Regions from separate parts of the Paenibacillus sp. MMS20-IR301 genome, predicted to be linked through region 2. Evidence: a T-box and tRNA genes for the amino acid it is inferred to sense, from the RefSeq annotation. Region 2 holds a T-box; the other regions hold tRNA genes.
What was found. The T-box of region 2 lies ahead of lysS (lysine--tRNA ligase). A T-box ahead of a tRNA ligase gene usually reads a tRNA of that ligase, here a tRNA-Lys.
Positions count from the first base shown of each region.

Region 1 (6,759 bases), 1.1 Mb from region 2:
CTCCGCAGCCCCGTCCTTAAATGCATTCATTGCAAAAGAAGGAGTACCATCCGGATTCCATGCAGACAGCGGATATCCGAAATAAACGCCTTCAGGCGCCCAATAAAACACGCCTGTTCCCTGCCCGTCCGGCACCGCCTTGGAATGGTTCTGCACAGCTACGAGCATGTTATATACATTGTCTGCATTCGTGCTGACGTTTCCGCCAACCTCTACAATCATAACTTCCTTGCCAAATTTAGCAGCGAGCGTATTCATGTTGGCAGATAATTCATCAATGCTGGAAGTGAAGACCGACTCGGGATAATAGGATAAACCAATAATGTCGTAATCAGTATCCTTGAGCCCTGCCGCAACCAGTCCGTCATAGAAAGAGACTACTCCGTTATCTGCCCCGTTCGCCCGGTGAATGATGATCTTCGTTGCCGGGAAAACCGCTCTGGCCGCACTTGATCCGGCTTGAATCAATTGAACCAGATTCTCAGTGTTGCTGTAGCTCCCGAGCGGGTGCATCATTCCGTTGTTAATCTCATTGCCGATTTGCACCCACTCCGGGGTTACGCCTGCCGTCTTGAGCGCATTCATGACTTCCGAAGTATACTCCGATACATGCACCTTCAACTGCTCCAGATTGTCATTAGCCCAGGCTGCAGGTGTAACCTGCTTCCCCGGGTCCGCCCAGGAATCGCTGTAATGCAAATCAATCATAACCCTGAACCCGAGAGCGCTTACACGGGAGGCCAACTGCACCAGTTCCTCTGTACTGTTATGGCCATTGGAAGGATCATCTGACGGATTCACAAAAGCCCGCAAGCGGATCGAGTCGATTCCGTAATCCTTTAAGATCTGCAGCAGATCCTGCTCTGCTCCTTGTTCATTGTAGAATTTATAACCCAAGGCTTCCAGTTGCGGCAGCCAGCTGACATCGGCGCCTTTGGCGAACGAACCCGGAAGGGTTGAGGCGTTTACCTTGAGCGGCTGACCCAAGGCCGTCATGGATACAAGAATTGCAAGGATAAGCAGCTTAACAAGTATTCGTTGTCCTTTTTTCATTAAATATCCTCCTTTTAGGTATAGCAAACAGCACTTAACAAGATTAATAAGCGCTTTCATAAAATAATGTTCCGCTCGTTTCCGCCTCCTCACTTCCCCCTTCACCGTCTCAGGTTAGTATAGACGAATGTAATGGCCGCCCATAATTAGGCAAAACAACGAAAACATATACTAATTCAATTTTTTTGATATTTTGTAGCTGTTGATTGTGCTATTCAGCACTGTTTATTTTCAGGCGAACTTAGTTGTACAGAGTGCAGCTATCCGATCGAGCAACTTCTTTTCTTTCCATATAATTGCACATAATACAACTATCCCTGAGTTTCCTCTAGGAACTGAAGATGTATATTGCTTCATCCTTGAATGAGTTCACTTCCGTGATAATAAGCGGACTCAGGTATTTTACGGGACCCAAAATCTTATTAATTATATCCAGACAGCAAAAAAACGGCATCTCTGCCGTTTTCTTTAGGATGGACTCTCAGGGACTCGAACCCTGGACAAATTGATTAAGAGTCAACTGCTCTACCAACTGAGCTAAGAGTCCAGATGGTGTCTATGTATGCAATTATACTAGACGAGAATCTCTAAGCTGTGAACTTCCGCTCAAAAGATACTTTCATAGTATACTTTTTAAATCCGCCTCTGTCAACCTTTTCTTTAAAATTAATATATCAGCAGCAGACCGCCGCAGCACAAAGCAGGAACAGCCCTGCACCGCAGCAGATTCCGCAAGCTTGGCTACTCCCGGTTCTTCCGGGCCAGCACATAATATATCGGGAGTCCGGCCAGCGTAATGCCGATGCCTACAAGCGAGCGCAGCGGATCACTGATGATTGTACTGGCCAGAATGTAAATTCCGCCGCCTACCCCGATTATCGGAGTCAGCGGGTATAACGGCACACGGTAGCGCCCCTGAACCGGCGGCAGCTTCCGGCGCAGCAGGAACACGCCGAATACGCCCATCGTAAAGAATATCCACAGCACAAACACCAGCAGATCAGTAAGCGTGTTAAAAGTCCCTGAGAAAATATAGATGACTGCCAGCACACTCTGGAAAATAAGCGCATTGGCCGGTGTCTGGAACTTCGGATGAATGCTGCTCAGCACCCGGGAAAACGGAATCTGCTTCTGCTCCCCCATCGCCTGCGGCACCCGCGCCGCAGTCATCAGATATCCGTTGAGCGCTCCCAGCACAGAGACAATAATCCCTGCTGTAATGAAAGCTCCGCCGCCGCTGCCGAACAGCGCCTCTGCTGCATCCGCACCCGGAGTCGCTGAAGAAATGATCTGCCCGTAGGGCAGCGCCTTGAACACGGCAATGTTAAAGAGTACATATACAGCGATTACGAAGATAACCCCGATTGAAATGACTTTTGGCAGCGTCTTTGCCGGGTCCTTGATTTCTCCTGCCATATTAGTGACGCTGATCCAGCCGTCATACGCCCAGAGCGTGCCCAGCACCGCAGCCCCGAAGCCTGCACCCGCAGCTGATGCGCCAATTCCGCCAAAGCCGGGAGCCAGGTTAGAGAACAGGCCTACACCCACGATCCCTGCCACCGGAATCAGCTTGCCCACCGTTGCCACCGTCTGGATGATTCCGCCGAATTTGGTGGCAATGACATTCATCAGCAGAATGAACCCGAGAATGCCCACCGCCAGCAGCTTCTGCTGCCAGTGATTGAGCGGCAGGAAATACCCCGAGTAGGTAGCAAAAGCAATCGCCAGCGCCGCAACCGATGCCGGATAGGAGATTACCGCCTGCACCCAGCCCAGCAGATAGCCGAATACACCGCCGTATAATTCACTTAAATAGGTATACAGGCCGCCTGACTTCGGAATTGCCGCAGCGATCTCCGCCACGCTCAGGGCCGAAGCCAGCGTAATCAGTCCCCCTACACCCCAGGCCAGGATGCTCATCCATGGGCTTCCCGCGTTATTCAGTACAATCCCCGGCTTCAGGAAAATCCCCGATCCGATAATCATTCCTACCACCAGGGCCAGGGCTTCAAAAAATGTAACAGTTTTCACTAACGGCTTCGTACTCATGATGTCGTTCATTGTCCTTCCAGCTCATATTTATGAATCTGATACAGCTTAAGAGCCAAATGCAAACAGCTTGGTTCCCCAGACATAGACTGTTCCGTCTTTCCCGATGACTACCGGACTGTCCAGGACAGAATCTACCTTCACATACCAGTTTACCTTCCGGGAAATCATATTGATGGATGTAATACCGTTACCGCCGTTCAGGTTATCCATACTGGTGAACAAGATATTCTGCTTGCTGTCTATCGTTAGCCTGTCTTTCGGGTAGAACCGGTATACCTTTTCCTTGAGGGAAGCAGGCAGGAAGCTCCAGATCAGCTTGCCGCTTGGGTCATACACACGTTGTCCAAAAACAATATTCCCCTCCTTGCTGATCGAAGGAGGAAGCTCACTGCCGATAAATCCGCGCTTCACGCTAATCTTCTTGGTAAGCTTGCCGTCCGTATTGATGATATACAGGTTATTATCTTTATTGTATGGCTCACCAACCAGATAGAAATGATTATTATAATAGACCGGAGCATAGGGAACAATTCCTTTATAATCCGTACTGGACAGCAGCTTGCCCTGCTTATTGTATTTCATGAACCTGGCGTCATCGAATTCGGCCATTTCCGCACGCTTGCTGTAGGGCCTGTAATACCCTTTGGATGAGGAGAGATAGATATTGCCTTTTACGATCAGCGGGTTGGAGTAATAGACCGGAATCCTATCGGTTGAAGCAACCACAGGCGTATTAAACTGTGTCTTTCCATCAGCACTTACCCCAATCAGCCGGACCTCTTCTTTAGTGAGGCTGCTACCTTTTGCCGTGGAATACAGGGTGGCAGCAAAAGCTATGAATCCGTCTGTCTCATCCACCGTAAGGTCACTGTGCCGGACAGCAAAATGCGTATCTTCATAAATATTTTCCCAGACCAGCTCTCCGCTAATGGTATATTTAGAGAGGATTCCGCTCGGCTGATACACCTCCGACTTATCACGGACCTCCTGCGTATCCAGCGTACCTGACACAATCAGATATTTATCATTATACAGATAGAGGCCGCTTGCGGCTGAGCCATTAATCACCTTGGACCAGAGGAGCTTGCCGCCCGGCTGGACTGCAGTCAATTTCAGCTCACGCGAATTGTCAGAGAGGACGTACAAGATTCCGGCAGAATCAATGACCACCTGCTCTATGTCCCCGTCAAAAGGAACCGCCCACTTCAGCCCGGGCTTTGCTGCCGGTGCCGCAAATGCGGACTGGCGGGGCCCGTGATCTGTCGGATACACCGCCTTTGTCTCTGCATTTGCCGTACTGATGCCACTTACAGACAGAACAATAATGAATAATAGGCTAATTAACTGCTTCTTCACCATAAATCTCCTCCTGATCTACTCTCCATAAGTCTCTCTCAGAAACGCCACCGATTGCCGGATTAACGCCTTCAGCACCTCTGTATCAATATCATCCAGCTTGTTCACATAGACACAGGCCTTGCCGGCCGTGTGCTTCCCCAGCTTCTGCAGCAGTACGTCCCGCTCATCATCCCCCGTAGCAAAATACAGGCTGATCTTTGCTTTTCTCGGCGAGTAGCCTGCCAGCGGTGCATCCCCTTCATGACCGGTAGCATATTTGTAGTGGTACGCTCCGAAACCAATAATGCTCGGTCCCCACATTACCGCCGGAAACCCGGTTGTCTCACTGAAGATATCCAGCAGCCTATACGCATCCTCACGTTTCTTGAGACTATCGATGGCTTCTATGAATTCAATGACGCTGTTATCGGTTTCTTTCGTCTTTTGCTCGTACATCGCCCATTCACTCCTTCATTTATAGAAACAGCTGTTGTCTCCCTATTATGGTAGAATGTTAGAGAAAATAAAATCGGCAGGAGAATAAATATGAATCAGCCTAAACGGATTCTCATTATCGAGGACGAACATGATATCTCCCGGATTCTCAAAGACTATATTCAGCTGCAAGGCTATGAGGCACATATTGCCGGCAATGGTGCGGACGGTCTCCGGCTGGTGGACATGCTGGCGCCTGACTTCATTATTCTGGATATTATGCTGCCGGATGTCAATGGCATTGATCTCTGCCGGCAGATCCGCGGGCGGACGAATCAGCCGGTTCTGATCTTAAGCGCACGCGGCAGCGACACGGACAAAGTTCTGGCTCTTGGCTTCGGGGCGGATGATTATATGACCAAGCCGTTCTCCATCAGTGAACTGGTCGCCAGAATCCAGGCCCATCTCCGCAGAATTGACGGGATGACCAGCCTCCCAGGAACTGATGCCCTGCTCACCCTGGGAGCGGTTACCCTTGATAAAAAGGCCTATAAAACCACACTTAACGGGCAGGAGATCTCCTTGTCTGCCAAGGAATTCGAGCTGCTGTACTATTTGGCCGAGCATAAAAACCAGGTGTTCTCCAAAAGCCAGCTGCTTGATCAGATCTGGGGCTACACCTCCCAGGGCGACGAGAACACCATCACCGTGTACATCCGCCGGCTGCGGGAGAAGCTGGAGGCTGACCCTTCAAGCCCGGTCTATCTCCGGACCGTATGGGGAGTCGGCTATAAGTTTTCTCTGGATTAATTAACAGAACGGAGCAGCAGAACTATGTATTGGAGCAACTGGTTCAAGCGGTGGTTCATCTCGGCATCGCTATGTATAATCTGCTTCACCGTTAGCGGAATCGTTCTTATCTACACGCTGTCACATCAGAAGCAGGAGGTTCAGCCTTCTTATGCAGTAAACCTGGCACGTGTTGAGGTCAGCGAGCTGATGTTCCTGCTGGAGGAGCATCATGAAGACCTGAACCAGACCACGGCTGATTCCCGGCCCGCGTTCCTGGATAAGCTGCTGGCCCTGAGCCGGCAGCAGCAGTTGAGCCTGCAGTATGCAGGTCTGGACGGAACGGTTCTGTTCGACACCTCTGACCCGCTTCCTGCTGGTAAGGCCCGGCTTAATCTTAAAGCTGATCTTCATTACGATCTCTATAGAGCGGGAACCGGGCAAGACAGCTTTAGGCTGGCTTTTCCGGTTATAGATCCTGACTCCGGAATCCAGGCCGGAAATGCCCTGTTCACCCTTTCTGAAGCTGCTGTCCGTTACCCGCAGGCTTCCTCTTTTCCGGTTATCGCTCCGGCCCTCATGACTGCCTCCGTTCTCCTTCTTCTGTTCCTCCTGTTTCAGCTCAGAAGGAAAGTGAATCTGGATCTGCTCAATCCGATTACCGGACTCAAGGGTCTTGCCGAAGCCATCCTCAGGGGAAACTATGAACAGAAAGCGGAGTACGGGCAGCAGGATGAGATCGGTGAGGTGTATGCTGTGTTTGATCAGATGCGAAGTGAGATTATGGAGCTCAGCCGGCAGAGGGAAGCCCGGGATAAAGCGCAAAAAGAGCTGATTACCAATATTTCACATGATCTTAAGACCCCACTGACCGCAGTCAAAGCGTATATCGACGCCATTCAGGACGGTGTCTGCCCTGATCTGCCGGCTGTGATGGAATACATGACCATTATTCAGAGTCAAACCAACAAAATGGCCGGTTTAGTTGAGGATCTGCTCGTCCATGCGTTAAGGGATTTGGGGCAAATCTCTGTGAACCTTACAGAGTGCTACAGCCGGGAGACATTCGTAAATATTCTTAAGCCTATGGGA
Region 1 is NZ_CP135275.1:3,176,048-3,182,806, forward strand. It holds gene LOS79_RS13985 (glycosyl hydrolase 53 family protein) at 1-1,053, opposite strand, end outside; tRNA gene LOS79_RS13990 (tRNA-Lys) at 1,528-1,600, opposite strand; gene LOS79_RS13995 (APC family permease) at 1,795-3,114, opposite strand; gene LOS79_RS14000 (hypothetical protein) at 3,151-4,464, opposite strand; gene LOS79_RS14005 (DUF1801 domain-containing protein) at 4,480-4,899, opposite strand; gene LOS79_RS14010 (response regulator transcription factor) at 4,990-5,688, shown strand; gene LOS79_RS14015 (sensor histidine kinase) at 5,713-6,759, shown strand, end outside.
Region 1: it has a tRNA-Lys gene. The T-box ahead of lysS (lysine--tRNA ligase) is inferred to sense a tRNA for this amino acid. The anticodon was not compared.

Region 2 (6,759 bases):
GGTGATGAACAAGCTGTTCAGTGACGGGAATCTGAAGTTCACTCCGCTGTTCAATACGAATCCGCATGTGTATGTGCGGGCCGGACATGCTCTGGCTGCTAAAGAGCGGATCAGCACGGAGGATATCTTGCCGTATCCCTACATTACCTTTGAGCAGGGGGATAACAATTCCCTTCATTTCGCGGAAGAGATGCTTAGCTTCACACAGATTGAGAAGAATATTAAGGTTACTGACCGGGCTACCCTGACTCACCTGCTGCTGGGAAGCAGTTCGTATACGATAGGCACGGGCATTATGGCCTCAGAGCTGATTGATGCGGGGCTGGTGACGATTCCTTTTGACAGCAGGGAAGTGTTCTCTGTCGGCTGGATTGCCCACAAGGACCGCAGGCCGAGTGAGATCATGGCGGCTTATATTGAGATTCTGAATGATCTGGTGTCGGGGAAATATTTCGAGCTGGAATCATTCCTACTATAACTGCAGGAGGGACGCATGATTAGTCCAGGTACCCAATCGACAAGAACAACACCGCCCTTTCGCTACGACATTGTCGGAAGCTTCCTGCGCCCGGAGGGGTTGAAAATAGCACGCACCCGGTATGCCGAGGGCGAAATTACCGCTGCGGAGCTGCGTGAAATTGAGGATATTGAGATTGCCAAACTGCTGGTGCAGCAGAAGGAGCTGGGGCTTAAGGCAGTAACCGACGGCGAGTTCCGCCGTTCCTGGTGGCATTTGGATTTCTTTTTCGGCATTCAGGGAACGCAGAAGATTACGCTCGGACAGCCCGGCACGGCGAAAGATCAGGTCAACCGCGCAGAGAGCTTCAAGATCAGCGGCAAAATCGCATTCGGCGAGCATCCCATGGTCAAGGACTTCACCAGACTGCAGGAGCTGGCCGGCGGCATGCTGACCAAAATGACAATACCTTCCCCGGCCCTGTTCCATTTCGTGCAGGATTATAACGGGAATGAGGTATACACGGATACCAAAGCCCTGTATGAGGACATTATTGCGGTGTACCGGACCGCCATTCAGGCCTTCTATGATGCGGGCTGCCGGTATCTGCAGCTGGACGATACGACCTGGGGGACGCTGTGCAGCGGCAGACACCGAGCGCATCTTCGCAGCAGAGGAACCGATCCGGATCAGCTGGCGAAGGACTATGTCCGGCTGATCAATGAGAGCATCGCCGAACGTCCGGCGGATATGACCATTGCGCTGCATGTATGCAGAGGCAATCTGCGTTCAACCTGGTTCGCTGCCGGGGGCTACGGGCCGGTTGCCGAAGAGCTTTTCGCTAATGCCAGGGTCGATGCGTTCTTCCTTGAATATGACAATGAACGCTCCGGTGATTTCGAGCCGCTGCGCTTCATCCGCGATCAGTTTGTCGTACTCGGACTTGTAACTACGAAGCATGGCGGTCTGGAGAACAAAGAGCAGCTAAAGGTCCGGATTGCCGAAGCGGCGCAATATGTCGACCTCAATCAGCTGTGCCTCAGCACCCAGTGCGGCTTCGCCTCCTCGGAGGAAGGCAATATTTTGACGGAAGAAGAGCAATGGGACAAGCTGCGGCTGGTGATTGAGACGGCGGATGAGGTCTGGGTATCCAGCTCTGGCGAGAATGATCTAAGTAATTGACAGACCCCTTCCGGCCGCAGTATCATTGCACATAATAACTGACAACAACACAAGCGATGAAGAGAAGAGTAAGCAGGCGGCGCGTTCACAGAGAGCTCCAGGATGGTGAAAGGGGGCAGCGAAGAACCTGATCTGAAAAAAGTCTCCGAGCTGCATACGGAATTAGGCCTTGCGCTTAAGGATGGTATGCCGGGATCTCCCGTTACAGAGATAGGGTATAAGCGTGATGGCCGTACCCGAAGAGGCGGGTCGTGGCAACATGTCCGCAAACTGGGGTGGTACCGCGAAGCTGACTTTAAGCTCTCGTCCTCAAGATTATAATCTTGAGGACGGGGGCTTTTTTGCTTTTTCAGAGCATAGTCTGGTTTGGCGTAATTTCAAATAAACTGTAGAGGTGATTAATTGTGCATTGGGCAGAAAGAATAGCAGGCCGGCTGATAGAGAACCATCCGGAGCGGCAGACGTTTGTATGTGCATCAGGGATCAGTCCGTCAGGCCAGGTACATATCGGAAATTTCCGGGAGATTGTGACTACGGCTTTTGTAGCCAAGGCGCTGCGGAAGGCGGGGAAGGAGGTGCGCTTTATTTTCTCCTGGGATGACTTTGACCGGTTCCGTAAAGTGCCTGCAAATGTAGACCCCGGGTTCGTGCAGTACATTGGCATGCCGTACGCTCAGGTTCCGTGTCCCTATGGCTGTCATGCCTCCTACGCGGCACATTTCGAGGCGGAATTCGAGCGGGCGCTCGGAGTCTTCGGGATTAGGCCGGAGTTCATCTACCAGAGCCGGGAATACCAGTCCGGCCGTTATTATCCGGAAATTCTGCATGCGCTGCGGCACCGGGAGGAAATCTACGATATTCTGATGGCGTTCAAAACAGGGGAGAGCTCGGCGGAAGACCGGGCAGCCTACTATCCGGTGAATATTTATTGCAGGCAATGCGGCAAAGATTCGACCACACTGCACCATTTCAATGACACAGCGGAGACTGTAGCATACAGCTGCAAATGCGGTCACAGCGAGACCCTGAGTGTAACGCAGGCGGACAATATGAAGCTGCACTGGAAAATCGACTGGCCGATGCGCTGGAAGCTGGAGCAGGTGGACTTCGAACCGGGGGGCCGCGATCATTCCTCGGAAACGGGAAGCTACAATGTAGCAGCAGTAATCTCGGAGCGGATCTTCGGCAACACACCGCCGATGTATGAGCCATACGAATTCATTAGCATCAAAGGCAGTTATTCCAAAATGTCGGGCTCATCGGGACATCATTATACACCCGATGATCTGCTGAACATCTACGCCCCGGAGAATATCCTTTTTCTGTTCGCCAAATACCAGCCGGGTGCTGCTTTTCATATCGGGTTCGATGAGGATGTGCTCCGTAATTATGCGGAGTTCGAAAGATACGCGGCCGGGTATGCTGCGGGAACACTAAGCGGCGATTACGCGGCAGCCCTCGGGTTATCGCTGCCGAGTGAATCCGCAAGGAAGGCGCCAAGCTTCAGCCAGATTGCCGGTCTGCTGCCGCTCATCAATTTCAGCAGAGAACGTCTCCGCGGTATTCTGGCACAGGCTGGCGAGGAGCCGGATGAAGAGCAGCTGCTGCAGACTGCAGACCGGGCAGAGCACTGGCTCAGAAACTGGATGCCGCACAAGCTGGTTACCTTCAATTCCTCACCGAACCTGGCCTATTACCATTCGCTGACTGCCGAAGAGCTGAAATGGCTGCGCAGCTTATGCGGCCTGCTGCGGAGCAGCAAGCTGAATGATCAAGAGCAAATGACTGCGGTCTACGCTATCTGTCACCATGAGGACAAAAAAACAATGCGGGCTCAGCAAAAAAGGCTGTTCACCATCATCTATCAGCTGGTGCTGAATGCGGATGAAGGGCCGCGTCTGCCGATGCTGATTCAGGCGGCAGGGACGGAAAAAATGCTGCTGCTGCTGGATTTATGAATGACACGGGACTGCCCTTTACGGGATATATCGAAGAGAGGTATAATATACAAGACTGTTTTTAATCAAATGTTGGAAAGTGAGCGGTAAATATATGGGTCGTAAGTGGAATAATATTAAGGAAAAGAAGGCATCCAAGGATGCTAATACAAGTAAGGTCTATGCCAAGTTTGGTGTAGAAATCTATGTAGCCGCGAAGAAGGGCGAGCCTGACCCGGAATCGAACCGTGCACTGAAGGTCGTTCTGGAACGTGCCAAGACTTACAATGTGCCGAAGGCCATTATTGACCGTGCACTGGAGAAGGCGAAGGGCAGCGGCGACGAGAACTATGTTGAGCTGCGTTATGAAGGCTTCGGTCCAAGCGGTTCGATGATTGTTGTCGATGCGCTGACCAATAACGTTAACCGTACGGCTCCGCTGGTCCGTTCGACCTTCAGTAAGAATGGCGGCAACATGGGTGTCAGCGGTTCGGTAACGTATATGTTTGATCCGACTGCCGTAATCGGGGTGGAAGGTAAATCTGCGGATGAAGTGATGGAGCTGCTGATTGAAGCAGACCTCGATGTCCGTGATGTGCTGGAAGAGGAAGAAGCCGTAATTGTCTATGCTGAGCCGGACCAGTTCCATGCTGTACAGGAAGCGTTCCGCAGTGCTGGCATTACTGAGTTTACCGTAGCCGAGCTGACGCTGCTGCCGCAGAACTATGTGGCCATTCCTGAGGATGCGCAGGCACAGTTCGAGAAGCTGATTGATGCACTTGAAGAGCTGGACGATGTACAGCAGGTGTACCATAACGTGGATTCGGAAGAATAGAATCTCCGGATTAAATAGAAGAGGACAAGCAGATAACATATGCTTGTCCTCTTTTTTTAGAAAGTACCTGATTAAGCTTCATGAAAAAGCTGCACTTTGTGGGGTTGATCTTTGGGGTTATTTTTATGATCTGCTCAAATACTGGCTGGTCAGCGAGTGCTTCCCGTCTTCCAGCAGCTGCCGCGGAGTACCCTCGAAAATCACCCGGCCGCCGCTCGAGCCGCCTTCAGGCCCCATGTCAATAATCCAGTCGGCGTTGCGGATGACATCGAGATTATGCTCAATAACAATGACTGTATTCCCGGCATCGACCAGACGGTTCATGATCTCCAGCAGATGGGTGATATCCGACATATGCAGTCCGGTAGTCGGCTCGTCCATAACATAGATACTGCCTTGCTTGTGCAGTTCACTGGCCAGCTTGATTCGCTGGCATTCCCCGCCGGATAAGGTGCTGAGCGGCTGCCCGAGCGTCACGTAATTCAGTCCTACATCATTCATTGCCTGCAGCTTGCGCACAACCTCCTTGAGCTTGAAGAAAGACAGGGCCTCCTCGGCGGTCATTTCCAGTACATCGGCAATGGATTTCCCGTCCAGCTTGTACTCCAGCACCTCTTCTTTGAACCGTTTACCGCCGCAGACCTCACAGGCCGTCTTAACACTGTCGAGGAACGCCACTTCCGTATAGACCACACCAAGTCCCTGGCAATTCTCGCAGGCGCCTTTGGAGTTGAAGCTGAATAACCCGGGACTGACTTTATTGGCTGAGGCAAAAGCCTTCCTGATATCGTCCATCATCCCCGTATAGGTAGCGGGGTTAGAGCGGGTCGAGGTACCGACCGAGGACTGGTCGATGACGATGGCATCCGGGTGCTTCCGCAGGAACACCTCGTTGATTAGTGTGCTTTTCCCGGAGCCGGCTACGCCTGTTACCAGAGTCAACACCCCAGAGGGAATATCGACGCTGACATTGTTCAGGTTATGCAGAGTGGCACCCGTGACAGACAGCCTGCCTGTGGCCGGGCGAAACTGCTCTTTAATGGTCAGCGGCTGCTTCATATGATTGCCCGTCAGGGTACCGGAATCAAGCAGGTCGGCATAGCTGCCTTCATAGACAATAGTTCCGCCGCGGCTGCCGGCATACGGGCCCACATCGACGATATGATCCGCTGCCTGGATGACGTCCGGGTCATGCTCGACCACAAGGATGGTATTGCCTTTGTCGCGCAGCTTCTGCAGCAATTCGTTAAGCCGGTGAACATCCCGGGGATGCAGGCCGACACTCGGTTCATCAAAGATATAGACGACATCCACGAGACTGCCGCTTAAGTGCTTAACCATCTTCACCCGCTGGGACTCGCCGCCGGATAAGGTGTCGGTCTCACGGTCCAGGCTTAAATATTCCAGGCCGATATCCACCAGATGCTGCAGCCGGGCTGTTAATGCAGTTACTATCGGGGCAGCCAGCGGATCTTCGATTGCCTGAACGGCTGTAATCAGCCGGCTGATCTCCAGCGAGGACAGGTCGGCGATATTGTTGCCGTTAATCCGGCAGTTCAGTGCGGCCTGGCTGAGTCTGGCTCCCCGGCACAGATGGCAAGGGCCTTCGGTAATGTAAGGTGCCACCATCTTCTGGGTGCGCTCGGCCATGGTTTTGACATCACGCCTGATATATTTCCCGCTGAACTTCTCAATAATGCCCTCGAAAGTAAATTTAACGGCTTTGCCGCCAAGCTGCATCTCTACCTTGAACGGTTTGCCGTAGAGCAGCTGATTCATTTCGGCTTCACTGTAATCGGACAGCTTCTTGTCGTTGTCCAGCAGGCCGGATTGGGTGCAGATCGTCCAGTCCCAGCTGTCCACGCCATAATCCGGCAGCAGGATAGCGCCTTCGTTCAGCGATTTGCTCAGGTCAAGCGCTTTGTCCATATCGACTCCGAGCTTACGGCCAAGTCCGCTGCATTCCGGGCACATCCCCTCCTGGTGGTTGAAGGAAAAGGCATTGCCTTTGCCGACATAGGGCTGGCCGGTCCGGGAGAATAACATCCGCATCAGCGGAGCGATATCTGTAATGGTACCCATGGTTGAATGCGCCCCGCCGCCGAGCCGCTTCTGGTCAACAATCACGGCCATGCTCAGATTCTCAATGGCATCAGCATCGGGCTGCGGGAACCGCGGCAGAAAGTTGCGGACGAACATCGTGAAGTTCTCGTTCAGCAGCCGCTGGGATTCAGCAGCAACCGTGTCAAAGACGATCGAGGATTTGCCGGAGCCGGATACACCGGTGAAGATCGTGATTTTACGCTTGGGGATTCTCAGGGTAACATCCTTAAGATTATTCTCACGGG
Region 2 is NZ_CP135275.1:2,039,721-2,046,479, reverse strand. It holds gene LOS79_RS09010 (LysR family transcriptional regulator) at 1-478, shown strand, start outside; gene LOS79_RS09005 (5-methyltetrahydropteroyltriglutamate--homocysteine S-methyltransferase) at 494-1,639, shown strand; T-box leader at 1,687-1,953, shown strand; gene lysS (lysine--tRNA ligase) at 2,044-3,597, shown strand; gene LOS79_RS08995 (YebC/PmpR family DNA-binding transcriptional regulator) at 3,692-4,411, shown strand; gene LOS79_RS08990 (ATP-binding cassette domain-containing protein) at 4,535-6,759, opposite strand, start outside.

Region 3 (6,759 bases), 1.2 Mb from region 2:
ACATTACACAAATATATTGGAGGCCTTAAATTGAATATAACTCTTATGTTTCCTGGTGAGAATGTTTATGAGATGAAAGAATTGGAATTAGAACAAAATATTGTGATTGTTGGACCTAATGGTTCAGGAAAAACACGATTAGGAGTAAAAATAGAAGAAACGATGCCGGGAGAAAAGGTTCAACGTATTTCTGCTCAACGTCAGTTAAATGTACCAGAATTCGCTCCTTTAAAATTCCTTGAGCAGGCTCAAAATGAGCTATTTTTCGGTACAGAAAATTTTCAAGGTCGTTCTAATAAAATAGGTTTTAAGTGGGGAGGTATACCAGCTACTGCTATATTGAGTGATTTTGATAGAGTGCTTAGCACATTATTTGCCAAACATAATGCGAGGAATGAAGCATATGTAAAAGAGTCAACTGAGCGTAAAATGCGAGGGGAGAAAGAAATGGGGGATATTCCTTTTTCTCCGATAGATCAACTTATTTATATTTGGGACTTGATTTATCCTCAACGCAAAGTAACTCTCAGTGAAGGACGTGTTCAAGTCACAACTCCAGGAATAGAATCTCCTAGCTATCATGGAAAAGAAATGAGTGATGGAGAGAGGGTAGTTCTATACCTTATTGGCCAATGTCTATGTGCTGTACCCGGCACAATATTAATACTTGATGAGCCTGAAATTCATCTACATCGCTCAGTGATGACAAAACTATGGGATACATTAGAGGAAGTCAGAAAGGACTGCCGTTTTATATATATAACACATGATTTAGACTTTGCATCATCTAGAATTGGTTCTAAAAAGTTTTGGATCAAAGAATTTGATGGTGTATGGTGGAAGATACAGGAAGTTCCTGAGGTCATCGGGCTTCCAGAAGAACTTGTAATGAATATTATTGGAAGTAGAAAGAAAGTTCTATTTGTTGAGGGCGAAAGAGGTAGTTTTGACACAGCGATTTATCAGGTGCAATACCCTGATTACTTTGTAGTTCCGAGAGGAAGTTGTGAAAAAGTTATAGAGTCAACTAGAGCATTGCGTAATTCACCTGAGCTTCATATGTTTGATTGTTATGGAATTATCGATAGAGACTATAAAACGGATGAAGAACTTGATAACCTTGAAACTTATGGAGTCTATTCACTTGAGGTAGCGGAAGTTGAAAATTTACTAATTGTGGAGGAAGTAATTGAGTTAATGAGCAATTTGGATGAGTTACCGAAGGAAGAAGTCGTACCTAAAGCAAAAATAAATATATTAAAACGACTTCAGGGAGAATTGGAAAATCAAATCTCTCTTAGGAGCGCTAAAGAGATTTCCTTCCGACTTAATACGTATAATACGAAAGCAAAAGGACTAGCACAACTGAAGGAAGCGGCAATGCAACTCATTGAGAGTGTAAAAATTGATGATATTTATAGTCAAAATGATAGTTTGTTTACCGCTATTCTTCAAGAGGCGGATTATAAAAAAGCCCTTAAATATTACAATAGAAAAAGCTTAGTGCAAGAAGTTGCGACAGTATTACATTTAAGGAAGGAAGGATATGAAGAACGATTTCTCAGGAGAATCAGGGGACAATACAAAGAGCAGTTTCAAAAGGCGCTTGGAAATTACCTGCCTAAATTTCCATTGTAACCGAGAAGTAAAGTGCTTTCAATTAGAATTTTGTGTAAAAGGGATTGCAATTTAAAATATGAGGGATTGTTTGTCTACAACTCAAAGTATTATCCGAGAAACTTTCAAACTTAAAACATATGCACACATAAATAATATCGAAAAAACTGTATTACTTGACTGATAATTTAGCTTAAAGTGAGAACTGGAGTGGAATTGCCGAACCGACGATTGGCGTCTCTAAAGATTTATACATTATTTGGAACTATGTTTTTCATACTTTTGAAAGGCTGTATACTAAAGAAAAACATAAAATAGTAGAGAACTCACTATATTCATGTTTTAATACCGGTTTAGAGTTCAGAAATCGTGAAGACATTTATGCATTATTCTACAAAAGTAATCCTGCAGATTTGAAATATAAGCTAATTGGATTTTATGAGGAGAGTAGTCGTAAAGTAGATCCAATCCGTGAGTTTTCGGCCTTGCCAGAGCCGGCATATTATATAGATGATCCTGTAGATTTTATATTTGATTACAGAAAAACAAGTAACATTAGCTTTAAGCATAAGCACATACTTGATGATAGACTTGAAAGGTGGATGGATATACTTCGGGAACTAACAGTAGACATGTTAGAACCATGGTTACGCTCACTTATTTATGATTCACTGAAAAGACTTAGAAGAAATTATAAGTTAGCTATCCCTCAATATTTCCAAGGCGAAATTCAATTGCTTATACCTGTCTGTACAAGAATTGACATAGATAAATATAGGGCTACTTGTGCTTTGCCTCTTAGGAGAGTAAGCAATTCTTATGTGGCACAAACATTTTTGTCTTTGGACATGGCATATAAAAATGCTAGACTTATTACAAAACCAGATCCTGAAGCCGAATGAAGCTAAACCTACTTAATATTAGAATAAACGTAGTGTCTGTATAAGTTTGATATCATCTACTTAGGGCAGTGCCCCTGACCATCACGCCAGAGCGCATCGCTGGCAGCGATGAGGTCAGGGGTTCGAGCCCCCTATTCTCCACCATACCATGGACTCTTAGCTCAGTTGGTAGAGCAGTTGACTCTTAATCAATTTGTCCAGGGTTCGAGTCCCTGAGAGTCCATCCTAGAAGAAACGGCAGCGATGCCGTTTTTTTGCTGTTCGGATATACTGATCTCAGTCCGCGAGTTTTCCCGCTTGTGCTGGGTGTGTGCGTTGGTCTACTGTTAGCCGGCAGCATGTACTGTGCACCGCGCCTCCCGCGCCAGGAACTCCCGAGTTGAACCGCATCCTTACTTTATCTCGCGTCGTAACTGTATCCCGCCTGGCCCCAGCCTGTGTGCTGTATATCTGTAGGTATCGCGCCCCGCAAACCTTACCCACACGCTGCTCCTCACGCCACGTTTAGCCCCTGACTACCTGTGCCTGACTCTTGCGGACACCTGAGCCTTTATTTACTCAAATCTGCCCATTTTCCCGGCCATACGGACACTACAGCTCTTATTTCCTTCAAACAGGCAACATTTCACTCCAGTACCCGCAAATAAGTGCATCTGTGTCCGTAATGCAGGCGAAACAGCGATTTTGGCGGAAATAAAGGCTCTCAGGTCCGTATGGAATTCTACGATCCTCCAATTGTCACGATGGCAATAAGTAATTGGTTCAAATTCACCAGTCTGCAGAGGTACTTCCACAATGGGTTAAGCCAGCTGGAGAAAGGTCCAGCCGTCCGGAGCAAGCAGGCAAAGATGGATATCCAGTTTGTTAATTTACAAACCATCGGTCGGTATGTATAATTGGAATAACATTATACCCTATACAAATTCGGAATGAAGAGGTGGAGTGCCATGAAGAATTCGGAGCGCCGGGAGCATACCATCCGGCAACTTCTGGATGCAACCAAGGAATTGTTGCGGCACAAAAGCTGCGATGCGGTTACCTTAAAGGATATCATGGAGCAGTCGCAGTTATCGAAGGGGGCAATATTTCATTATGTAAAGAGTAAGGATGAAATTTTCGCCAGAGTGCTGGAGGAGCGGCTGGAAGCTGTTAATGAACATTTTGAGGAAGCAGTCGCAAGCAGCCCTGACAAAACATTCGAAGGACCCATGCAGGCGATTTCCAGAAGTCTTGCAGGATTAGAAGACAGCCATGAGGCGACTAACAAAATCCTTTTGTACATGCTGGGCAAGGAGAATGAACCAGTGGTAGCGAAAGTGCTTGAGCATTTTCATGAGCGGTCGGTCTCTGTTTCCAGACAGTGGATCATTACGGGTCAAAAGTACGGGGTGATTAACGAAAACGTAAACCCTGATGAGACAGCAGAGCTGTTCGTCCTGCTCTCACTGGGCCTGCGTGTGCAGGCATCCCTGCGTACATCAACTGAATCCCTTTCAGCGAAGAGAGTATCAGACTTTATGGCCGGAATTCTGAAAAATTGAAGCTGCCCAAACAGACAGATAACCGACGCTAAAAGGAGGAAGTTGAAATGGTTCCGTTTATCGCGCTCATTGTATCCTTTTTGCTGTTCCAAGTGGCTGGTTTCTTGGGTTTGACTCATTGGAATGACTGGTATACATCCCTGCAATGGGCAGTATCCATTATGCTGCTGCTAAGTGCTTCTGCTCACTGGGGTCGGCGGCGGTCTGATTTGGTGAGAATGGTGCCGCCTGCTTTTCCGCAGAAAGAACGGATCGTGACGGTCACCGGGATTTTGGAAATTGCCGGAGCACTAGGAATGCTACTGCCCTCTGTCGCACCGGTTGCTTCTGTGTGCCTGGTGGTGCTTCTTATTGCAATGCTTCCCGCCAACATCCATGCAGCACGCAACAACATGACAGTCGGCGGCAGGCCTGTGCCCAGATTGCCGGTCCGCATAGGCATTCAGCTCGTTTTTATTACGGCTATACTGATTGCCTCCCCGTTGTTCCAATAGCATTAATTAAGTTAATCAACAGGGTGCGTTTCACCCTTGCGGACACCAGAGCCTTTATTTACTCAAATCTGCTCATTTTCCAGGCCATACGGACACTACAGCTCTTATTTCCTTCAATCCGGCAACATTTCACTCCAGTACCCGCAAATAAGTGCATCTGTGTCCGTAAGGCAGGCGAAACAGGGATTTTGGTAGAAATAAAGGCTCTCAGGTCCGTAAGGAACCCCCCAGTCACTCAACAGTGACGCTAGGATAATGAAAATGAACTCAAACCAACATATAGCAGTTATCCGGCAGCGTGTGTGGTCTTTAGCAAACAAAGGCAATGTTTTATCAAAAATACCGCTGATCTTCGTTACGGTTCGTAAGTCAGGCGCTTGGGACTTTAGTCACATGGACCAGGAGAATTATGTCGTCAGTATTGTTACGAAGTGATTTTGAAGCAGTCGGAGCTCACAGTCGCCTAGGCTAAACATCTAGTACAAAAAAACTAAGCATGAGAGCAGAAGCTCCGTGCTTTTTTTATTTTTAGACATTTTTAACTAAAAAACAGGGATTTTTTCGTTTATTTTGATAGAGATGCTGGATTTCGGGTCTGTAGATACGGTTTTTGTCGAGATTTGTTAAGAGTTTGTTTAGAGCTGTCTGATAAAATGGACCGGAGATATGAAAAATTCTATGTAGTGTTTAATTGTTTTTTGTCCGCGGGAGGCAAGTTGAAAGGAGAATGCAGGAGCAAAGGGAGCAAATACAGAAGGCAACAACACTTGCTGCACAGCGGACGGAAAATGATCAATGAATAAGGGGGAGCGTTGGATTGGTAATGAGCAGGAGTCTGAAGAAGTATATCTCGATGTTACTCATGATCAGTGTGTTATTAACAGGAGCATTTCCTGCATATGCCCTGCCGGTGGAACCGGCTCCGGCAGCCTGGGAGAAGCTTAATTCGCTGCCAGGCGGTGACAATGTAAGTGCTATAGCCAGCGGCGGGACTGACAATGCAACGCTTGTTGCCGTGGGTGAAGACGGAGTTGTAGCTACAGCAAGTAGCACTTCGGTATGGACCATCCACAGTTCAGGTGTAACAGAAAACTTGAATGATGTTATCTACACAGGCAGCCAATTTATTGCCGTAGGTGATAAGGGAACGATTATAACGTCCGATGACGGTACAGTTTGGACAAACCAGACTATGAGTGCAGTGCCTAACTTGAACGGAATTGCTTATGACCCCAAAGGTCTAGTTGCAGTAGGTGACAGCGGGACAATTGTAACGTCTTCGGATGGGGTTGTTTGGAAAGAGGTTACGGATAGTAAAACCTCCAAGAGCTTGTATGCTGTAGCCTATGGCAATGGCAAATACGTAGCGGTTGGTGCAGACGGTGCTATAGTAACATCAATAGATAGAGCTGAGTGGAGTGTACCAGCATCATCTAAAACAACTAATTCGCTCTATGGCATTACCTTCGGGGGCGGCATCTTCCTTGCGGTTGGTGCCTCGGGAACGGTGGTTACCTCTCCGGATACTACCAAAGCAGCAAAGATTGCAGACATTCCAGCGGTAAATCTGAATGGGGTTGCTTACGGCAACAGTGCATTCATGGCAGCGGGAGACAACGGGACTGCGTTGTACTCAGAAAATCAGGGACAGAAGTGGTCTACTGAGACGACGGGTGTGACCAGCAAGCTTAACGGTATCGGGTATATCTCCAGCCTGGAACAATTTATCGCAGCCGGAAATTCCGGCGTGGTGATTCTTTCCAATCCGGTTGTCAATGCTCCGAAAGTCATCGGCAGATCTCCAGAACCTTCTGAGCAGGGTGTCGAGGTCGATGCCAATCTGATTATTTCGTTTAATCAGAAGATCAAGAAAACGACAACGGATGCCAACATTTTTATCTACAAAGCTTCGGACCTGTCTACTCCGGTCGAAACCATCCCGGTTAGCGACAGCAAGGTGGCGGTCAAAAATAATGAAGTGACGATTAATCCGCAAAAAGATTTAGCTGGCGATACTGATTATGAAATTCAGGTCGACAGCAATGCCTTCTATGATGAAGGTCTAAAAGTAGGGAGCTCAGCGATAAATAATGGCTCCTGGACATTTAAGACCGTCAAAGCCTCGGATACGACAGTTCCAACGGTAAGCACGTATTTCCCGGAGAATGGGGCTACAGGAGTAGCCAGAGACGCTAAGCTGGTCCT
Region 3 is NZ_CP135275.1:3,207,587-3,214,345, reverse strand. It holds gene LOS79_RS14140 (DUF4435 domain-containing protein) at 31-1,638, shown strand; partial or broken gene LOS79_RS14135 (DUF3825 domain-containing protein) at 1,830-2,519, shown strand; tRNA gene LOS79_RS14130 (tRNA-Lys) at 2,670-2,742, shown strand; gene LOS79_RS14125 (TetR/AcrR family transcriptional regulator) at 3,467-4,060, shown strand; gene LOS79_RS14120 (DoxX family protein) at 4,108-4,554, shown strand; gene LOS79_RS14115 (Ig-like domain-containing protein) at 5,378-6,759, shown strand, end outside.
Region 3: it has a tRNA-Lys gene. The T-box ahead of lysS (lysine--tRNA ligase) is inferred to sense a tRNA for this amino acid. The anticodon was not compared.